DNA from 2 places in the Pediococcus ethanolidurans genome. Region 2 is predicted to be linked to the other one. Evidence: riboswitches for the same ligand, from Rfam matches in the RefSeq annotation. Region 2 holds a riboswitch; the other holds the start of a gene.
The links. Region 2 has a riboswitch for lysine ahead of lysA (diaminopimelate decarboxylase). Riboswitches for the same ligand answer to the same signal wherever they lie in the genome.
Positions count from the first base shown of each region.

Region 1 (11,129 bases), 1.9 Mb from region 2:
AACTTAAAGCATCGTACGAGTCGATGCAAAGCATCATGGAAAACCTTAAGAATCAAGACAAAGACAAGCTTGTGGAAGATCTATATACAAATCAAAATATAAGTCCCTACATGAAAGCAGTGTTTCAAACGTTCAAAAAGAACTTAGTGGTTGTACTCAACGCCAGTGAATCGGACTATACGAATGGCCCAGTCGAAGGCATGAATCGAATGATTAAACAAATTCAACGCACAGCATTTGGATTCCGTAATTACCATCATATGATTTCACGTATTAAGTTACGGCAAATGAGAACAAAACCAATGAAAAAAACAGAGTTGAAAGTCGCATGACTTTCAACTCTGTAAAAGCTATTCATCAACAGGATTTGACAAAGAGCCCATTTTTGTGTAATACTGACTATTTTGATTACTTTGGGTTGTATCTGTGTAACTCGATTGATCTGTTGTGCCAGTTGTGACACTGGTTAAATTAGCCGTTCCAGTTGATTTATGACCAAGATCCAATCCCTTACGAATAAAGTTTGTGACCCGTTGCATTTCTGTTTGACTAGCAACTTCATAATCTTGTCCGCTGATCAGTTGCGTTGTGCCTTGTAAGTGAGTGGACTTAAGATGATGTGTCGCCACACGATATTTTGTCGAAAGTGCGACGATTTCATCAAAGGTTAAATCAGTTTGAGTTTGCTTTTTAATAGAAGATAGGAAACTTTGACTAAGCAAGGTGGTTAAAGAATCACTTTTTCTTAGAATGTCCATTAATATTTGTCGTTGACGTTTTTGTCGACCATAATCACCTTGTGGATCATCATCTCGCATTCGAGAATAGTCTAAAGCCGCTTTTCCACCTAAATGGATCTTTTTGCCTTTGACCACGTTTGCGGCACCATATTTAAAGGTTAGTGTTGGAGATACTGTTACGCCACCGACACCATTGACGATTTTTTCCAAACCACCCATGTTGATCAAACCATAAAAGTCGATCGGTACATCTAAGAGCTGCTGAATAGATTTAATACTTGTACCAGTGCCACCAAAAGAATAAGCGGCATTTAATTTGGAAGGTGCATATTGCGTGTAGCCTGGAATTGAAAGGGCCGTATCACGCGGAATACTTGTTAAAGTCATTTTTTTCTTTTTCGGATTTAGCGTTGCAATGATGATTGTGTCTGTTCGGCCTCGATAATTACGGCCTAGTGCACCGGTATCTGTACCTAGTAGAAGAATTGAAATCGGTTTATTCTTCTTGATAACGGCAGACACATCACGCGCCTTTTGAATATTGGCACTATTAAAAACGGAGTTGGCCGCATTTTTTGCAGAGTACCATTTGTAGGCACCAAACACGCCGATCGCAATAACTAAAATTCCCACGATTGCAATGATGAAACGTTTGCGTCTTGGTCTTCGTGGCCGTTTGTTCGGTTCACGATTTTCCATATTTTGATGCATTTCTGTACGAGTCGGGGGGACATTAAAATGGTTGTGCAGGTCGGATCTTTTAGGCGTTTGGTTCTCATTCATTGTTTTGCCTCCTGAAGCAATTATTAATTAAAGTGAACACTTGATATAGTATACCGAATTATTGCTAAATAAGCTTTATTTTTAAATTGATTTAATCTTTTTTTAAACATAAAGAGTATATAACATTTTTAGGCTATTCTGAATGTTCATTCTCAGGATGATGAGCTAATCGTATCAAAACGATAATTTCTATTATTCAATTATTTGAGGAAAAAAAGCTTTTTCTAAAATTCAAAAAAATAATTAATCGAATTATTTGGTAAGTGGACAAAAAAAGTACATTATGGAAACAAATTCTGGTATTCTTATACCTGAGACTGTTTTAAATTATAGTTTTTAATTTTGTAACTAAAGATTGAAAGTACAAAAACACATTTCGTTGCCTGATATAAAGACGTTCATGGTAACAAAATTAGATTTAAATGCCGTCTTCCAGCAAATTTGGACTGGAACGTAGTGCGAGCTCTTGCGGCGGTCTTGGCCACAAGAATCGACATCGTACGGAGCATCAAGATTTTCGGAACGAAAATCATTCTTCTTTGCGTAGTAGTGGGCACGACTTAGAGCCGCAAACCACGTCTCCAAGTTCGGCCTTTATCTAAGCGAAGACCGCTAAGATAAACGTCACTACTGAGCCCATTTGCTTCCAGACTAAGTCTAATCTTTGCTACCAACACATCGATATAAAAGTTGCGACATCAATATTACTGAACATTATTTAACATCAAACGTTCTTAGTCCGGAGGCGATTGGTCTCAGGGGTGAAATTATTCTTAGTAATTTATTACTTAGAATAAGGCCGAGTTTGAAGACAAGTGTACTTCTTGGCTTCAAATCGTGCCCACCCCGTTCCAGACCAGGTGAGCCGGAGGACGGCAGTTAGACTACTGTTGGTGAACTAAGTCGTTTAACAGCAGTTATTGAAGTGATTTTTGTACTTTTAGCCTTTAGTTTTGTAAGGTATCTTGAATTATAATAAATGAGGAACACTGTGAATAAAAAGATTAATACATCAAGGCTAAATTTACGGTCGTTTGTAGCGACAGATTTAGCTGATTTAAGAGCCGTTGTAGAAAATGAAAAAATAGCAAAAATGGCGGGCTTTCGAGTTGCAGCTAATGCTTTTGAGAGTGATTATTTTTTACAGCAACTGATGCAAGCAAACATTTGGGCAGTTACTTTAAAAACGACCGCAAAGGTTATTGGCAGCGTTGGATTATATCCAGTTGTAAATGATAAGCAAGAGCAGGATTCCCAAAAATTAGAGTTAGGTTATATGCTCAATCAAGATTTTTGGGGAAATGGCTATATGAAAGAGGCTGTTCAAGCTGTTTTGAGGCACCTTTTTCAAGAACACCCGGATCGAATTGTAACGGCAAGTACGTATTCAAAAAATAGCCGTTCTGTAGCAGTTTTAGAATATTTTAATTTTAAAAAAATTGGGGAACAAACTTTACCAAGAAGTGTGCTGAATCCGTTTCCTCAACAAGAGAGTTATTATCAGTTAACAGCACAAGCATTTATGGAGGGTGGACATTATGCAACTCACTAAAGGATTTGAACAAGCGGCATGTATTATTGCGCTACTGTGCACACAGGATCGTTCAATCCTGCTAACAACGGCTGTGATTCACGAACGATTGACTGGCTCAGAAGCATATCTACGAAAAATTATGCGTAAACTAGTTATCGCTGGATTGGTAACTTCGATTCCTGGAAACAATGGCGGTTTTCGATTAGCCAAGAGTCCAAAAGAGATCTCTTTGCTGGATATTGTTGAAGCAAGCGAAGGACCAATTAAAACATATCCAGATATGGGCTTCATTGAAAATGTTTTTTCAGAGGCTCGTCCTATTGCGGAACGTGGAAAAAACGTTTTGAACGATACATTTCAACAAGCTGATAATCTTTGGCGAGATTATCTCAAAGATCAGAGCTTAAATGATGTCTTGGTTAAAATTATGGGAAAGCCCGCGGAACCTGGTATTGATTGGAATGCTCCTGATGTAGATTTGCATGAACATTTTCAACAATTAAAAGAAAAAATTAAGGACACAAAACAAGTGTAGGTACGAAATGACGGTTGCCAGAACTACCTTGCTTGTATATAATTGATTCATATCGAAAGAAGAGGTTGCCAAACTCATCAGTCACGACTTGTAGATGAAAAAGCATTGAAGACAAGTCGCAAAAGGGTGTTTGGCCGAAACTTAAGGCTGCTTTTTCAGTTTTAAGTTGGGTTCTGATTCAATAAATCAGAGACTGTCGTGATGAGTTGAAATCATCACGGGGCGCTATCTACGATTTGACTGAGAAATTTAGTAAGTCTTTTTGTATGGCGATTTTGTTATACAAAGGGGCTTTTTTTATTGGTTAAAAATAAGATTGCCTTTTTAATTCGAAATTTAAGGAGGAACTATTTTTATGGCAGAAAAAGAGAATCATTCGATTGATCGATCATTGAAAACACGGCATATTTCCATGATCGCACTTGGTGGTAGTATCGGAACCGGATTATTTGTAGCTAGTGGGTCCGCAATTTCAGAGGCAGGACCAGCTGGGGCATTGATCGCCTACGTTGCGATGGGTATTATGGTTTACTTTTTGATGACGAGCTTGGGAGAAATGGCAACTTATATGCCGGTTTCAGGATCGTTTGCAACCTACTCAACAAAATATGTGGATCCTGCACTGGGATTTGCGATGGGATGGAATTACTGGTTTAATTGGGCAATTACGTTGGCAGTTGATATTAGTACTGTCTCTATTGTGATGAAGTTCTGGTTACCCAGTGTACCCGGATGGGTTTGGAGCAGTGTGGCCTTGATTCTAATTTTTGTAGTTAATGCACTGACGGTCAAAGCTTTTGGTGAAACGGAATACTGGATGGCCTTAATTAAGGTTATTACCGTAATCATCTTTTTGGTTATCGGTGTGGCCGTTATTTTTGGAATTATGGGTGGTCACGCAACTTACTTAAATAATTTCACTTATAAAAAAGCACCATTTGTCGGTGGTATTCCAATGATCTTAAGTGTTTTCGTTGTTGCCGGATTCTCATTTCAGGGAACGGAACTAATCGGAATTACGGCCGGTGAATCGGCAACACCAGAAAAAAGTGTCCCTAAAGCAATTAACCAGGTTTTTTGGCGAATTTTATTATTCTACATTCTTTCAATTTTTGTTATTGCCTGCATTATCCCGTACACAAGTCCGGATTTGTTAGGTTCATCGGCAAGTGATGTCAAAATTAGTCCCTTCACACTTGTATTTCGACGGGCTGGTTTGGCAGGAGCTGCAAGTGTGATGAATGCCGTTATTTTAACTTCGGTTATTTCATCTGCTAATTCTGGTATGTACGCATCAACCCGTATGCTGTACTCAATGGCCTTAGAAGGATATGCACCTAAAACGTTTAGTTTGACGACAAAACGTGGAATTCCGTTGATGGCACTTATTGGCACCACAATTGTGGGCGCTTTAACATTTATTTCTAGTATTGCAGGACCAGAAATCTATATGTGGTTGGTAGCAGCTAGTGGTCTAACCGGATTTATTGCGTGGTTAGGCATTGCAATTTCTCATTTTCGTTTCCGAAGAGCGTTTGTTAAACAGGGCCATCAATTGGATGAACTAAAATATCATGCTAAGTGGTTTCCGTTTGGTCCTATATTTGCCTTTGTTCTTTGTTTGCTGGTGATTGCAGGTCAGGACATTCACTCGTTTGCGACATTTAACTGGGAAGCAATTGGAATTAGTTATATGAGTGTTCCCATATTTATTGTGTTATATACGTATTATAAGTTGAAGTATCACACCCATATGATTCCGCTGGATGAAGTCGATTTAACGCAACCTGATTTTATTTTAAAGGGTCGAAAAGCACAAAAATAAGTGTATAATGTAAGGCGCTGTATAAATTCAAATGTTTTTTCGTTTGAAAAACATAAACTACATGTTGTCTTTGCTTGAAATCATGCTACAATATATAGTATCAAAACAGGAATAAAGGGGAACTTTGAATGATTGCATTGTCAGGACCAATCGGCGCAGGAAAAACAACGTTAACAGAAATTTTGTCACAACATTTAGGTACAAAAGCTTTTTATGAATCAGTGGATGATAACAAGATCTTGCCACTTTTTTATAAAGATCCTAAACGTTACGCATTTCTGCTTCAGATCTATTTTTTAAATCAACGTTTAGATGGTATCAAGGAAGCTTTTCAGACTAAAAATAGTGTGATGGATCGTTCGATTTATGAAGACTCGCTGCTTTTTCATCTGAATGCAGATTTGGGTCGGGCAACTAGTACTGAAGTTCAGATTTATGATTCACTTTTAACGAATATGATGGAAGAACTTCCGGAAACTCATTATCAAAAGAATCCAGATCTGTTAATTGATATTAATATTTCATTTGACACGATGCTAACACGGATCAAAAAACGAGGACGGTCGTACGAACAAATTGATAATGATCCAAGTTTGTACGAGTATTATCGTGATTTGAATAATCGTTATACGGAGTGGTATGACAATTATAATGAAAGTCCTAAAATTCAAATTGATGGTGATCAGTTTGATTTTGTGGAGGATCCTAACGCGCGTCAGAAAGTAATTCAAATAATTGATGAAAAAATTGCCGAAATTTAGTTGTCTATTGAATTAGTTTCGGTTATGATTAGGTTAATAAGTAAACGTAAATTCACATAAAGTAGATTTAAAGCGAGATAGAGTTAGTGAGAGCTATCAATCGAAACTCCGGTGAATAAAAACGGGTGAGTAATTTCACACGGCTGCGGTCGTTAAACTTAAGTGAGGGTGCTAGCGACAGCAAACTTGGGTGGTACCGCGAAAAAAAGACCTTTTTCGTCCCAATTGATGGGATGAGAAAGGTCTTTTTATTATGTTTACAAAAATAAGGAGGATATAAACCATGTTAGATTTAAAAAATATTCGTAACAATCCAGATTTTGTGAAAGAACGATTAGGTACACGGGGAATCGATCCAAAAGAAATCGATAAGTTATTAGATGTGGATCAAAAACGACGTGATTTAATTGTAGAAAGTGAAAATTTAAAAAAGACACGTAATGAAGTTTCAGACCAAATTTCTTTGCTTAAACGTCAAAAAGAAGATGCGACTGATCAAATTACAGAAATGCGTAAGGTCAGTGGTGAAATCAAAGAACTTGATCAACAACTTCAAGTACTCACCGACCAGGTGCAAGACATGGCTGCTCATCTGCCCAATATTCCTAATCAAGATGTTCCGATTAGTTTAACTGAAGAGGGAAGTGTTGAACTACGTAAAGTAGGAAAACCTCGTGAATTTACCTTTAAACCAAAGCCTCATTGGGAAATTGGCGAAAGCTTAGGTATTTTAGATTTTGAACGGGCTGCTAAGGTTTCAGGAAGTCGCTTTGTTTATTATGTAGGTTTGGGTGCCAAACTAGAACGTGCCGTTTATAACTTCTTCTTGGATCAAAATGATAAAGCAGGTTATACCGAAATGATCACGCCTTACATGGTCAATGATGAATCGATGTTTGGTACTGGACAATTTCCAAAGTTCAAGGAGAATCACGCCGGCTATGAAATTCAAGATAGTGATTTAACTTTGATTCCAACGGCTGAAGTGCCATTAGTCAACTTTCATCGCAATGAAATTTTGGATGAGGATGCTTTACCAATTAATGAAACAGCCTTATCACCAGCTTTTCGTTCTGAAGCAGGGAGTGCTGGTCGTGATACCCGTGGCCTAATTAGAATGCATCAGTTTAATAAGGTAGAAATGGTTAAATTTACGAAACCTGAGGACTCATGGAACGAACTTGAAAAGCTCACTAATCAAGCTGAGAGTTTACTTAAACTGTTGAAGTTGCCTTATCACGTGATTACTTTAACAACGAGTGATATGAGCTTTACAGCAGCTATGACACACGATCTAGAGGTTTGGATTCCGGCACAAAACATGTATCGTGAAATTTCAAGTTGTTCAAACTGTACTGACTTTCAGGCGCGTCGTGCTCAGATTAGATATCGGGATGAGAATGGCAAATTACAGTATGTTCATACACTAAACGGCTCTGGTTTAGCAGTTGGAAGAACAGTAGCTGCAATTCTAGAAAACTATCAAAATGAAGATGGAACAGTGACAATTCCAGAAGTATTAGTTCCTTATATGGGTGGCATTACAAAAATTACAAAGTAAACTGTGAGTTTGAATGAATAAATATAATTCATAGTGGATATTTTTACGATAACTATAAAATCTTATTGACAATTAGTGAGAGTCAATGATAATATTATGTAGTTGTCGTTTGATGGAGGATTAGCTCAGTTGGGAGAGCGTCTGCCTTACAAGCAGAGGGTCACAGGTTCGAGCCCTGTATCCTCCATTTGAGCCGTTAGCTCAGTTGGTAGAGCATCTGACTTTTAATCAGAGGGTCGGCAGTTCGAGGCTGCCACGGCTCATTTTACAAATAAGCATTGCGGGCGTGGCGGAATTGGCAGACGCGCAAGATTTAGGTTCTTGTATCGAAAGATGTAAGGGTTCGAGTCCCTTCGCCCGCACTTCTAATTAATATTTTTTATTAATTAGCCGACTTAGCTCAGTTGGCAGAGCATCTGTCTTGTAAACAGGGGGTCGGAGGTTCGAATCCTCTAGTCGGCATTAGCAACTATGCGGAAGTAGTTCAGTGGTAGAACATCACCTTGCCATGGTGGGGGTCGCGGGTTCGAATCCCGTCTTCCGCTTTGTAGATATCTACAAACGTTGCCGGGGTGGCGGAATTGGCAGACGCACAGGACTTAAAATCCTGCGGTCAGTGATGACCGTACCGGTTCGATCCCGGTCCTCGGCATTTAGATAAGCACCCATAGCGCAATTGGATAGAGTGTCTGACTACGAATCAGAAGGTTGTAGGTTCGACTCCTACTGGGTGCATCCCCCTCAGAATTAACTGTTTAAGCAGTAGATACTGACTGAAAAATCATAAAATGCCAACTGTAATTCGTTTACAAGTTGGCATTTTACGTTAATGCGTTTTTAGAGGGAATTTTGAATTACAACGGGAAATAGCTCAGCTTGGTAGAGCACCTGGTTTGGGACCAGGGGGTCGCAGGTTCGAATCCTGTTTTCCCGATTGAGTAGGTGAACTCTGAGGGTTTCCCTAAAGTCCAACAACTTAATAAAAACCAGCGGGAAGTAGCTCAGCTTGGTAGAGCACCACGTTCGGGACGTGGGGGTCGCAGGTTCAAATCCTGTTTTCCCGACTTGTAAATAACACCATCAATCAGTCGATTGCATGGTGTTTTTTTGGTTTCTAAAAAACGGCGGTACAAAAAACTTTGCTTTTTAATGAGAGTTTCGTATAATGAAAGTCAACATTAGTCAAAGATGCGAGAAAGGGTGTGCGAAGTGCAAGGACAAAATATTTCCGATATCATTGAAAAATATTTAAAACAAATTTTAGCAGATTCGGAAGAAATTGAGATTCGACGCTCAGAAATTGCTGATTTGTTTGATGTTGTCCCATCTCAAATTAACTATGTTATTAAGACACGTTTTACCATTCAAAATGGCTATGTCGTTGAGAGCAAACGAGGCGGCGGTGGCTATATTCGTATTGAAAAAGTCAAATTACTTGATGATTTGGATGTTTTGGATACACTTATTCAAGTGATTGGTGAATCAATCAATCAACGAGATGCCCTTTCCATTGTTAAAAGTTTGTATGAAGACGATGTCATCGACAAACGAGAAGGAAATTTAATTTTAGCAGCGATTGATAAAAAAACGTTGGCAATTAGTAATCGTGAAGCAGAAGATCAGTTACGTGCAAGAATTTTAATTGGCATTTTAAATCATTTAAGGTATGAGAGCTAGAAAGAAAGTAGGGTGTTAGCATGGATAATTTATTTACACCAAGTGCTAAAAATGTACTAGCTATTTCGCAAGAACAAGCTAAACGTTTTAAGCACCAAGCAGTTGGAACAGAACATTTACTGTTGGCTTTAGCAATCGAGAAAAATGGTATTGCTTATAAAGTATTTCAACAATTTTCAGTTACTGAAACTGATATTGTGGAAGAAATCGAACGTTTTACCGGGTATGGCACTTTAAAAAACGTCGGTGCTAATGATTATTTACCATATTCACCAAAGGCTAAAGAGGTTTTAGCGGCCGCTGGTGATGAAGCTAAACGGTTGGGTGCTGCCAAAATTGGCACCGAACATTTACTATTAGCCTTGTTAAGTGACGAAAATATTTTGTCATCGCGCATTTTAATTAGTCTTGATATGGATCTTAATCAAACTCGTAAAGTTATTTTACGTAAATTAGGGGTAAGTGCATCGGCGCAGTTACGGCAAAATCAGGCGCAAAATAATCGTGGTGGTAAGCCTAAGGGCACACCAACGCTTGATTCAGTTGCCAGAGATATGACCCAAATGGCGCGTGAGGATCAAATTGACCCCGTAATTGGTCGCGAAAAAGAAGTTAAACGGGTTATTCAAATTTTGAGTCGTCGAACTAAAAATAATCCGGTTCTGATTGGTGAACCGGGAGTTGGAAAAACAGCCATTGCGGAAGGTCTTGCACAGCGAATTATTGATGGTAAGGTTCCCGATGATTTGGCTAATAAACGATTAATGATGCTTGACATGGGATCCCTTGTGGCAGGAACTAAGTATCGTGGTGAATTTGAGGACCGACTTAAAAAAGTAATTGATGAAATTTATGAAGACAAACACATTGTCTTATTTATTGATGAATTGCATACGTTAATTGGTGCTGGTGGTGCAGAAGGCGCTATTGATGCTTCTAATATTTTGAAACCCGCATTAGCGCGTGGTGAACTTCAGACAATTGGCGCCACCACTCTAAATGAGTATCAAAAATATATCGAAACAGATGCAGCCTTAGAACGGCGGTTTGCTAAAGTTGAGGTAGATGAACCGACAACAGAGGAGTCTGTTCAAATTTTGCGTGGTTTACGAGGTAAGTACGAGGCCCATCACCATGTTGAAATCACAGACGATGCTATTAAACAGGCGGTAGAACTATCAGATCGTTATATTAGCGATCGTTTTCTACCAGATAAAGCGATTGACTTAATGGATGAAGCTGCGGCTAAAGTTCGAATTGATCAAATGGGCAAATCAGAGAAATCAAATTCAGAATCAAAACTACAACAGTTGACCGATGAGAAAGAGGCAGCTATTGAAGATCAAGATTTTGAAACTGCTCAAAAAATTCGGATAAAAGAAGAAAAATTACGGGCAAAAATCGAAAAAACCAAAGCAGCCAGTCAGGATGATGACTCGAAACCGAAGTATCAATTGAAGGAAACTACGGAAGATGTGGCACAAGTTGTTTCTGAATGGACGGGTGTGCCTTTAACTCAGTTACAGAAAACTGAAAGTGAACGGTTAGTTAACCTTGAATCAATTCTTCACAAACGAGTAATTGGGCAGGACGAAGCTGTTTCAGCCGTTTCTCGTGCCATTCGTCGTGCACGTAGTGGTTTGAAAGATCCAGGACGTCCCATTGGTTCCTTTATGTTCTTAGGACCAACTGGAGTCGGAAAAACTGAGTTAG
Region 1 is NZ_OZ061250.1:2,100,753-2,111,881, reverse strand. It holds gene AB3219_RS10540 (ISL3 family transposase) at 1-332, shown strand, start outside; gene AB3219_RS10535 (LCP family protein) at 351-1,523, opposite strand; gene AB3219_RS10530 (GNAT family N-acetyltransferase) at 2,515-3,075, shown strand; gene AB3219_RS10525 (Rrf2 family transcriptional regulator) at 3,062-3,592, shown strand; lysine riboswitch at 3,644-3,828, shown strand; gene AB3219_RS10520 (amino acid permease) at 3,948-5,417, shown strand; gene AB3219_RS10515 (deoxynucleoside kinase) at 5,546-6,178, shown strand; gene serS (serine--tRNA ligase) at 6,462-7,739, shown strand; tRNA gene AB3219_RS10505 (tRNA-Val) at 7,854-7,926, shown strand; tRNA gene AB3219_RS10500 (tRNA-Lys) at 7,930-8,002, shown strand; tRNA gene AB3219_RS10495 (tRNA-Leu) at 8,020-8,101, shown strand; tRNA gene AB3219_RS10490 (tRNA-Thr) at 8,129-8,201, shown strand; tRNA gene AB3219_RS10485 (tRNA-Gly) at 8,213-8,284, shown strand; tRNA gene AB3219_RS10480 (tRNA-Leu) at 8,306-8,391, shown strand; tRNA gene AB3219_RS10475 (tRNA-Arg) at 8,401-8,474, shown strand; tRNA gene AB3219_RS10470 (tRNA-Pro) at 8,600-8,673, shown strand; tRNA gene AB3219_RS10465 (tRNA-Pro) at 8,730-8,803, shown strand; gene AB3219_RS10460 (CtsR family transcriptional regulator) at 8,949-9,416, shown strand; gene AB3219_RS10455 (ATP-dependent Clp protease ATP-binding subunit) at 9,437-11,129, shown strand, end outside.
Region 1: another riboswitch for lysine. It lies ahead of AB3219_RS10520 (amino acid permease); the one in region 2 lies ahead of lysA (diaminopimelate decarboxylase).

Region 2 (11,129 bases):
GTGGAACCGTCTCAAATCCTAATTTGTCCAAACAGTCAATGACATAATCGCGACTCTTCTTATATTGCACGCACATTTCCTTTGGATCATCCAATCCATTTGCCAATGCTTCAGCAGCTGCTGCCTGAGCAGGGTTTGAAGGAGCTGTGACCAAAAACGCATGCATTTTAGCAGCATTTTTAACAAAGTCTGCGGGTGCTGCAATATAACCGACTCGATAACCAGTCATGGCATGTGATTTTGATAAACCATTAATCAAAATTGTTTGTTCTGGAATCATTGCCGCGATTGAATGGTGGGTTACACCATATGTAAGTTCACTATAAATTTCATCTGCCACAACAAACATTGGCCGTTTAGCAATCACATCTGCTAAAGCCTGCAGTTCTTTTTCAGAGTACTCTACACCGGTAGGATTATTAGGATACGTTAAAATTAAAGCCTTAACCGCATCCCCTTCGTGTTCAAGAGTTTCCGTCAGTTTTGCAGCAGTCAACACAAAGTTATCTTTTGAAGTATCCACTTCCACTGGAATACCACCAGCAATTGTCACTAGTGGAACATACAAAGCAAAAGCAGGGGTTGGAATAATGACTTTATCGCCAGGATTTAGCATCGCCGCTAAACTAGCTGCTAATGCTTCTGTTGCACCAATTGTTGCGACAATTTCCGTTTCTGGATCATAGTCTAATCCATGACGTTTTTTCAAAAAACCGCTAATTGCATTTCGTAACGCTGGTGTTCCCTTTTGAGCTGAGTAATGGGAATCATTTTCACGAATACTGCGAATGCCTGCCTCTTTAACATGTTCTGGTGTATTGAATCCAGGTTCGCCAAGAGTCAATTTAACTAATCCAGGAATTCCTGAAATTTTTTGATCAAATGCACGAATACCAGATGGTCCAATTGAGTTTAATTTCTGATTTACTTGTCCTTGTAATGCTGCACTTAACTTAGGCATATTAACCACTCCTTAATTTTTACGATAAAACATTCTCTAAACCAACTGTCAGTTCTTTTAATGCACCAACTTTATGAACAGCAACTGCTACACCCGTCATAAAGGAATCACGTGTAAACGAGTCTTGCCGAATGGTCAGTGCTTCACCTTGGCCACCAAACAAAACCTGTTCGTGCGCAACGTAACCTGGGAGCCGAACTGAATGAATTCGGATACCCTTATAATCGGCACCTCGTGCGCCTTCTAAGGTCTCTTTAAATTTAGGAGCATCATTGGCCTCGCGCACTTCACTTATTTGTTTAGCGGTGCTTAATGCCGTTCCAGACGGTGCATCTAACTTGTCTTCATGATGCATTTCAATAATTTCAACATCTGGGAAATAAGTTGCAGCTTCTTTAGCAAATTTCATTAATAAAACTGCCGAAATGCCAAAGTTAGGCACAATCAGCCCCGCCGTATTTTGTTCTTTAGCGTAAGTTTTTAAATCAGTTACCTGTTGGTCGGTTAACCCACTAGTTCCGATAACTGGTCGAATATGATTTTTCAAAGCAAATTTAGCATTATCAAAAACTCCAGCCGGTGTGCTGAAATCAACCCACACATCTGCTTTAGTGGGCGTAACATTCAAGTTATTAAAAACTTGAACCTCTGTATCTAGCCCATAACTTGTTGGATCAGTATCCGTTGCATCTGGGCTAAACGCACCCACCAGTTTAAAATCAGCCGTTTTTTTGATAAGATTCAGTGTTTTTTGACCCATCGAGCCACGAAAACCAGCAACAATTATTTTAATCATGTTTAACTCCTAACTCGGCTAAATCGCCCTTACTCTCAAGTGCATCATCCTTTAAATCTAATGCCCGGGCCAGCGTTACGCGTTCTGCGCTATTCAAAGATAGAATTGGTAACCGGCACCCACCAACATGATAACCCTGAGCATTTAAAACAGCTTTTACTGGAGAAGGTGACGGATACAAGAACAAAGCCTGCATCTTGGGTATTAATTTACGCTGTAATTCACCAGCCAACGCTGTGTTACCAGCATAAAATGCATCAAGCATTTGGCGCATATCGTGTCCATAAACGTGAGCAGCTACTGAAACTACACCTTGTGCACCAATGGCAATTCCAGGTAATGCCTGCGCATCTTCACCTGTGTAAACCATGAAATCATCCGGTGTATTTTGAACTAAGTACGCTAAATCTTCCAAAGATGTACATTGTTTAACGGCCTGAATATTAGGATGTTGAGCAAGTTTGACAACTGTGTCATTTGCCATTGTGACCCCGGTACGACCGGGAATATTATAAATTACTACGGGGATTGGTGATGCATCAGCCACCGTGGTAAAGTGAGCAACCATCCCTCGTTGATTAGGTTTATTGTAATAAGGCACCACCACTAAAGCCATATCAATCCCACTGATTTGACCAACTTCTTTTGTAAATTCAGTGGTTTGTAAAGTATTATTACTACCAGTACCTGCAATAACGGGTACCCGACCAGCCACAATTTTAGCAAACCTTGTGTACAACTCTATTTTTTCATCATGAGTTAAATTGGGGGTTTCACCCGTAGTTCCGCCAATAATGAAGCCGTGACTACCAGTTTTCAGTAAGTGATTAGTCAATGTTTCAAGAGCATCAAAATCAATTCGATTTTGGTCATTAAAAGGTGTCACAATGGCCGTTAAAATATCTGCATTTTTAAACATTCGTATTCTTCCCTCCTAATTTTCTTTTTCTTGCATGCGATTTAATAGAAATCCTTTAATTGCCTGAATTCCAATTTGAATAGCTTTGGGATTGGGTCTTAACGTTGCAGAATGCAACTGGGAATTATCTTCCACGCCCAACCAAAACATTGTTCCCGGAAATTTAGCTAATAGATAACCAAAGTCTTCTCCGGTCATTGCAGGTTTAGTTTCTATAAATTGCACATTTTTAGCATTTTTCATATAAGTGATGAAATTACGTGTCAACTCAGGATCATTTTCTACTGGCCAATAACCGCCTTGATTAAGTTTGACGACCACTTTTGCTTGATAACTTTGGGCAATACCATCCGCAACTTCTTGAATGCGTTGATCAATATGTTCAATCATTTTTTGTGTCAGTCCCCGAATGGTTCCTTCAAGATGAGCTTGACCAGCAATCACATTACGAATGCTGCCCGCGTCAAACTTACCAAAAGTAATCACGCCACCTTCAATGGGATCAACACTTCGTGAAACAATCGTCTGAATCTGATTGATAAACTGACTAGCCGCAACCACCATGTCATTAGCATTCTGTGGAAAAGCCGCATGGCCACCTTTTCCATAGAAATCCACATCCACTTCTGTCGTTCCGGCAAACAACGTTCCCATCCGACAGCCAATCGCACCCGTTGGTAGATCTGGATTATCGTGTAATCCATAAAATTCATCAGGACACCATTTGTTCGTGAAAATTTGTTTTTCGTAGGCCGTTTTGCCACCGTTCAAACTTTCTTCAGCTGGTTGAAAGAAAAATAACAGATTGTCTTTGGGTTGCTGGCTAGCAAAATAGCTTAATAACCCGAGTGCCACCGTCATGTGAATGTCATGTCCACAAGCATGCATGACTTGGGGATGTTTTGAAGCAAACGGTAATCCCGTCTGTTCTTCAACTGGCAAACCATCAATATCGCTTCGATAGCCAATTGTGCGTTTGGGGTCACTACCATGAACTAAAACGAGTAACGCAGTTGGCATTTCTTTGGGCGTTTGAACTTCTAGATAAGTTTGTTCAAATTGCTGGACCGTTTTTTTAAGAAAAGCATGGGTTTCTGTTTCCTGCATTGCCAACTCAGGAATTTGGTGCAAACTTTGATAGATTTTCACTAACTGCGGTTCTGTTAACGTCATTATTTAGCCATCCCCTTACAGTTTTCTTAATGTATCCTCAAGCTCTGTTTTTGAACGGGTTTGATCATCAATATCTTTCATTTTACGAGCTGGCACGCCAGCCACCATTGTGTAAGGTGCAACGTCATGCGTCACTACAGCTCCAGCAGCCACAACAGCACCTTCACCAACATGGACACCTTCCAGTACAACTGCATTGGCACCGATCATGACGTTATCATCAACTCGTACTGGTTGTGCTGAAGCTGGTTCAACCACCCCAGCTAATACCGTTCCGGCACCAATATGAGCGTGTTTACCTACGATGGCACGACCACCCATTACAACGCCCATATCAATCATCGTATCTTCGCCAACTTCAGCCCCGATATTGATTAAAGCTCCCATCATAATCACTGCATTGTCACCAATGACAACCTGATCACGGATAATGGCACCTGGTTCGATTCGTGCATTGATATTTTTAGTGTCCAACAGCGGTACGGCTGAATTACGACCATCATTTTCAACCTCATAATCTTCAATAACTGCTTTATTAGCTTCAAGGAAAGGTTTAACATCCGTCCAGTCACCAAAAACTGTTCCTGTTTTAGTTTCAATAAACGTTCGAATATTTTTAGGAACGTCAAGTTTAACTAGGTCACCCTTCAAGTAAACCTTCACTGGCGTCTTCTTCTTTGCGTTACTGATAAAATCAATGATTTCACGTGCATCTAACTGTGCCATGAATAAAATCCTTCCTTTATATAAACTTTTTTATTTTCGTAATAACTTCATTATAAAATTCAATGTTTATCTGAACTTTAAAATTTTAAGATCCTTCTACATTATATGGCATTTAAAGGTTAAACAAAACTACAATCCAAACTCACAAGGTCTTGATAGCTTTCGCGTTTAACAATTAATTCTGCCTGTCCTTTTTCTACAAAAACAACGGCGGGTCTTGGATTACGATTATAATTTGAAGCCATGGAATACCCGTATGCACCAGTGGCCAAGAGTGCCAACACTTCACCCGAATGAGATTTAGGCAGTGCTTGTTTTTGAATCAATATATCTCCCGACTCGCAATACTTTCCCGCAATTCTAACTGTTTCTTCTGGTTTGACGTTAACCCGATCTGCCAAAACTGCTTCGTATTGTGCTTCATAAAGCGCGGGACGAATATTATCACCCATGCCACCATCAATGGTCACATAGGGACGAATGCCAGGAACTTCTTTGCGTGATCCCACTGTGTATAAACTGTAACCAGCGGGGCCTGCAATTGAGCGCCCCGGTTCAATCCAAATGGCTGGCATTTTTATTTGTCGCAAACTAACCTGTTTTTGCACCGTTTTTACAATGGCATCAACAAATTGTTCTGGTGCAATTGGGTCGTCCTCCTGGGTATAGCGAATGCCAAAGCCGCCACCCACATTTAAAACGCGGGTTTCAAAGTTAAACTTAGTTTGCCAGTCGGCCGCCAAATCAACCAATTTTTGGGACGCCAACACAAAACCGTTAACCTTAAAAATTTGCGATCCGATGTGCGCATGAATGCCAATCATATCCATATGAGTGTCAGCCAGTACTTGTTGCAAGGCTTGTTGTGCTTGACCAGATCGGATATCAAACCCAAACTTGCTGTCTTCTTGACCAGTTTGGTCATATTTATGCGTATGCGCAGATACCCCTGGTGTTAACCGCAGCATCACTTTAACTGTCTCGTGCTTTGCTTCTAAAATTGCGCTTAAGAGATCAATTTCATGAAAATTATCTAAAATAATAACGCCAATATGATGATCCACAGCCATTTCCAGTTCTTCACGCGACTTGTTGTTACCATGAAAGCTAATTTTTTCCATCGGAAAGTCGGCCTGAATTGCGGTGTAAAGTTCACCACCTGACACCACATCAATGTGTGCGTCTTCTTGATTAACAAGTTGAAACATGCCAACTGTTGCGAATGCTTTGCTTGCATAGCTTACAGCATAAGCAACGTGATTACTCTCAAACACCTTTTTGAAACGTCGAATTTGTTGACGAATAGCAGAAACGTCATAAGCAATTAAAGGTGTGCCATACGTTTTTGCTAAGTCTACGGCATCTGCCCCATCAATCATTAAATGATTCGTTGTATTTACTCGTTGTGTGTGTTGCTCATTCATTTGTTTTTCCCACCAGTTCTAAAATTATTTTGTTAAACAAAAAAGAGATCTTTTTGTTTAGCGCAAACAAAAAGATCCCAGAATGAGTTCATTATTATTCTGTATCAATTGTCGATAGCGCCCCGCAGCCGACATGTTTTGCTGCGACAGTCCGCAATCTCTTAAACTGCGTCCCAGCACACCGAACCTCTATCCAGATCCGACGCTTCGGCAACCGCCCCTTTCACCAGTTTCATCGTTTGATAGAAACTTCACTAGTTACTCTTGTTGGTTGCAACCTCTTAAATTATTAAAAAGCTTATAATACTTCTCACAGATAGTCAAGTCTTGAATTTCATAAAAGTGATTTATCTTGAAGCTTGAAAGTGTCTAATTGTCATTTAACCTCAGTTATTGAAGTGATTTTGATACTTTCAACCTTTGATAATAAAATAATTTAGTTGCTATTAAAAAATAAAATGCTAAAATTCAAAATAACTAATCAAATTCTAATAAAACGGAATTTTTTAAAACTGGAAAGGATTTTTTTAAACATGAAGGTTGTTAAATTCGGTGGTAGCTCATTAGCAGATGGCGCCCATTTTCAAAAAGTAATCTCAATCATTACAGCCGATCCCACTCGCCAAGTCGTGGTTGTTTCCGCGCCTGGCAAACGGTTTGCTGAGGACACCAAGGTTACTGATTTATTAATTGAATACGCACTAACCGTGATAAAACATCAAAATACTGCAGCAATTATTCAAAAAATTGGCCAACGTTACAAAGATATCGGTGATTTTTTCAATCTACCAACTAGACCAATTGAAAAAATCATTAAAAAATTACAGTCGCTTCCTTTTGAATATTACCCCAGCAATTCTTATTTGATGGCAGCATTTAAGGCACACGGTGAACGCCTAAACGCTATGCTACTAACCAGTGTGCTTAAGCATCTTGGTATTGCCGCACGTTTTTTGGATCCTTTTGAAGCAGGAATTATTGTTAGTGACGATCCCAGTAATGCCTCCGTGTTACCGGAAACTTACAAGAATTTGGCTCATTTACAATTTGGTAGTGAAAAATTAATCTTCCCAGGTTTCTTTGGTTTCACCCCTAATGGTCAAATTGCCACCTTCTCACGTGGGGGTTCCGATATTACTGGCGCGATTGTAGCTCGTGGGTTAAACGCACAGTTATATGAAAATTTCACAGATGTGAATGCCATTTATGCGGCAGATCCACGGATTATCAATCATCCCCATGCCATCAAAAAAATGACCTATCGTGAAATGCGCGAACTTTCTTATGCTGGTTTTTCGGTTTTTCATGATGAAGCTATTATTCCAGCTATTGAAGGCCAAGTTCCGATTAACGTTAAAAACACTAACCATCCTGATTTACCAGGCACATTAATCGTACCGGAAAAGGGATTCAAACCTCACAGTACGATTACTGGTGTAGCCAGTTCTGATCGTTTTGCCGCGTTATATTTGCATCGCTATTTGTTAAATAAAGAAGTCGGTTTTACGCTGAAACTATTACAGATATTATATAAATATGATGTTTCTTATGAACATATGCCTTCCGGAATTGACGATCTAACCATAATCTTTGACAAAAATCAGCTAAACAGCGAAACTATTCATGAAATGTGTCATGATATTCAAAACACCTTAAAACCTGATCAGCTCAATTGGATTGATGATTACGCAATTATCATGGTGGTTGGTGAGGGAATGCGTTCTAAAATTGGCACCATTGAAAACATTCTACGTCCCCTTGCCGAAAACGAAATTGGGGTTCATATGATTAATCAGGGCGCTTCAAGAATCTCAATCATGTTAGGCACCAAACAGGCTGATGCAAAAAAAGCCGTTAAACAAATTTATCAACAATTTTTTGAACCCGAAGCCAAGATAAACGAAGGGAGCACTATCTATGCAGATTGACAAAGTTCACGGATCCGAAAATCATTTCTTTTTACTCGATCAAACCCAACTTCAAACTAAGTTATCTGATCAAGAACTGATTAATTTCACTACCAAAATCACTGATTCCAAAACAGGCCTACTGCAAGGTGCAGATGGCGTGCTAGTTGTTGATGAACCAACTCACCAAGATGCTTTGGCACAAATGCGTGTCATCAATGCGGATGGCAGCGAAGCCTCTATGTGTGGTAATGGCTTACGAACTGTTTCCCGTTATTTAGCCAAGAAATTTCAAGTAGACCAATTTAAGGTTCAAACCCTTAATGCTGATCTAAAAGTAAGCAAAGCTGCTGATTTTGCACCTAATGTTCCGGCATTCAGCGTTGAAATTTCGCCAGTTTCATTTGCGGCTGAAAGCCTTCCGTTTCATAATCCTGAGCATCAACAATTAGTTAACGAAACTTGGCCAGAATTATTACCAGAGTTAAAATTCACAGCAGTTGCCGTTCCTAATCCTCATTTAATAAGCTTTGTTTCGGCAGATGAATTGGCCTCAAGCGATTTAGGTACTTTGGGTAAACGACTTAATCAACCTAATTCTTACTTTCCTGATGGTGTAAACGTCAGTTTTGCTCAAATCCTGGGACAAAATAAATTATTTGTTCGCACATTTGAACGCGGAGTTGGTTTCACAAATGCCTGTGGTACCGGCATGTCCGCTACAAGTTTAGCGTTTGCCCTTACTCATCCAGATAAAGGTCAATTTGATCAAGAAATTACCGTTTATAATCCTGGTGGAATGGTCAAAACTAACGTTCATAAAAATGATACAAATTACGATATCGATTTAATTGGTAACGCAACTGTGACTCATCATCTTGAGCTTTCCGAAGCAGACTTGCATGCTGCTAAGCTAAACGATGTCAAGATTACTCAAACTGACGAGGAAACTAGTTATTTACAGTTTGTTGATCAGTTACCCAAAATTAATGATATTTCGGTAAAAATGTAAACAAAAGAAGTGCACTTAACAAAACTCTCATTTTGGCAGGTGCACTTCTTTTAATTACCCTTTTTTTACATCTCGGACTAACTTTTCCTCTTCTTGATCAATATCTCGTTTTATATGTTTTAAAATATGTTCATTACGTCCCTGCGGTAAAATCACTTTATTAATTTCGTTTGAATGACGATGCCGAATTGTAAAGTTGTAATGGCGCTGCTTTTGATGACGGATGCCAAATTCATAAAGCAATTCAGTCAACCCAATGATGACTAAAAAGAAACTGATCATCAACGTTGTGTATAGCGCTGGTTTAATTGATTTGATAGTTGCCGTAGGAATAAACGTTGATCCCAAAACAGCAATTGAAGAAACCAATCCCAAGAATGCGACCACAAAACGCATGAGTTTACCACCAGGGATTCGAAATCCTCGTTTAGCTGACGAATTAGTTTCGTGAAGATAGGCAATAAAAATTAAAATGTAGGTCACAATGTACAGCATGACTGTCAGTGCCATTGCCATTTGATAAGCATCGTTATTACCGCCAAGGATAACCGTTAAAAATCCACTAATTAAAGTTACCACAACTCCTTGGACAATAATTAAACGTACCGGCACGTCATCATGATTAACACGCATAAAATAGTGCGGTAAAATACCATCCTCCGCAGTCACAAATAACGATTTAACCGGTCCAATGATCCATGAACTGATTTCACCGATCATTCCAAACGCCATCAACAGACCGATAATTCGCACACCCCACTGCATAGTAGACAGCGTAACTTGAAACATTTGCGCTACCGCCTGAATAACACCTTGATTTAAGGTAAGGTGTCCAAGCGGTACTACTGCGGCAACAGAGAGACCACCTAAAGAATCAACAAGAATCGCGAATACAACTAACACCAACATGCAAAGCGGATAGTTACGATTAGGATGATCCAGATCATTAATATATGAGGCCGAGGCTTCAATTCCCGTAAACGCTAGAATATAAGGGACAATGGTTCCAATTGAAAAGTTAGTTTTAAGCACTTGAAAGTTATCCGTTAAATTAACGTTAAAGCGTACACTGCCTGTTTGAGTCACATATAAGATCCCCATAATTAACAGGATAATCGAGGGCAGAATGATGCCCACCACAAAACTAATCGTCACTAAGCGATCCGTTTTTTTAACGCCACCCAATTGTAGAAAAGTCATGGTCCAATAGATAATTAAAAAAGCAATCCATTTAAACAACGGATTGCTATTTAACGCAGGAAAATTCAACACATATGCTAAAGAACCAATAATGAAATAAATCATTGTAATAAAGTTAACTGTAATTTGTAACCACTGAAAAAAGACGGCCAAAAATCCCCACCGGGTACCCAAACTCTTTTTGACCCAGGTGAAAACACCGCCCTCTTTATTTCCTTCAATCGTGGCCATTTCTGCTGAGCATAATGCGACAGGTAGAAACCACAAAACACCCGCTAAAATTAAATATAGCACTGCTAATAGACCAGACTGAGCAAAGGCTGGATATTCATCTGCTGACATCAGCATCGAAGCCGTCAAAGTAAAGAAACCAAATAAACTCAACTGCGAAGTTTTATTTTTCATGATTGCTCCTTAATTAGTTATCTTAGTTCCTATTTTAGGCTATCTTGCTAGGTCTGTCAGTTCAAAAGTTCAGCTAACTTTTTTTGGAAGCATTTAATTTTTGTACCTGCCAACCAGGCATTAATTTGAATTCGTAATGTTGATTCACAAACTGATGATTAGGCACGCCATTACTAAATAATAAGCGCATTTCTTCATTACGATAAACCCGATAAGTTCGTGTGATCTTCAGCTGACTAATATTAGATTTATGCGTTAATTTAATTTTATCTGTAGTAGGATTTGTTTTGTATAATTTTTGTTGTAACGGATTAGTTGCATAGTAGTATATTCGTTCATCCTTTGTGCCAATCTGTTGATACAGCAAAACGTGTTTTCCTCTGATACTAGACGTTAAGGGAAAAGTTTGCGTTTTGCTGACTGTTTTCATTCCTAAATAAGTATTGTAGTTTAACGTAATTAGCACGACGCTACCAATACTTAAAATTAAACCAACCGTGATCCAGATCATTTTGTTGGTTCCACGTTTCATAAAAATCATACTGCAAGCAAAGAGCAAGGCACCCGCAAATAAAAAAATAACGATCATGTTAGTACCCCTCTCTC
Region 2 is NZ_OZ061250.1:204,672-215,800, forward strand. It holds gene AB3219_RS00985 (aminotransferase class I/II-fold pyridoxal phosphate-dependent enzyme) at 1-961, opposite strand, end outside; gene dapB (4-hydroxy-tetrahydrodipicolinate reductase) at 981-1,757, opposite strand; gene dapA (4-hydroxy-tetrahydrodipicolinate synthase) at 1,750-2,676, opposite strand; gene AB3219_RS01000 (N-acetyldiaminopimelate deacetylase) at 2,692-3,852, opposite strand; gene dapD (2,3,4,5-tetrahydropyridine-2,6-dicarboxylate N-acetyltransferase) at 3,865-4,575, opposite strand; gene lysA (diaminopimelate decarboxylase) at 4,695-5,999, opposite strand; lysine riboswitch at 6,107-6,290, opposite strand; gene AB3219_RS01015 (aspartate kinase) at 6,533-7,927, shown strand; gene dapF (diaminopimelate epimerase) at 7,917-8,918, shown strand; gene AB3219_RS01025 (amino acid permease) at 8,973-10,523, opposite strand; gene AB3219_RS01030 (DUF4811 domain-containing protein) at 10,597-11,112, opposite strand; gene AB3219_RS01035 (MDR family MFS transporter) at 11,114-11,129, opposite strand, start outside.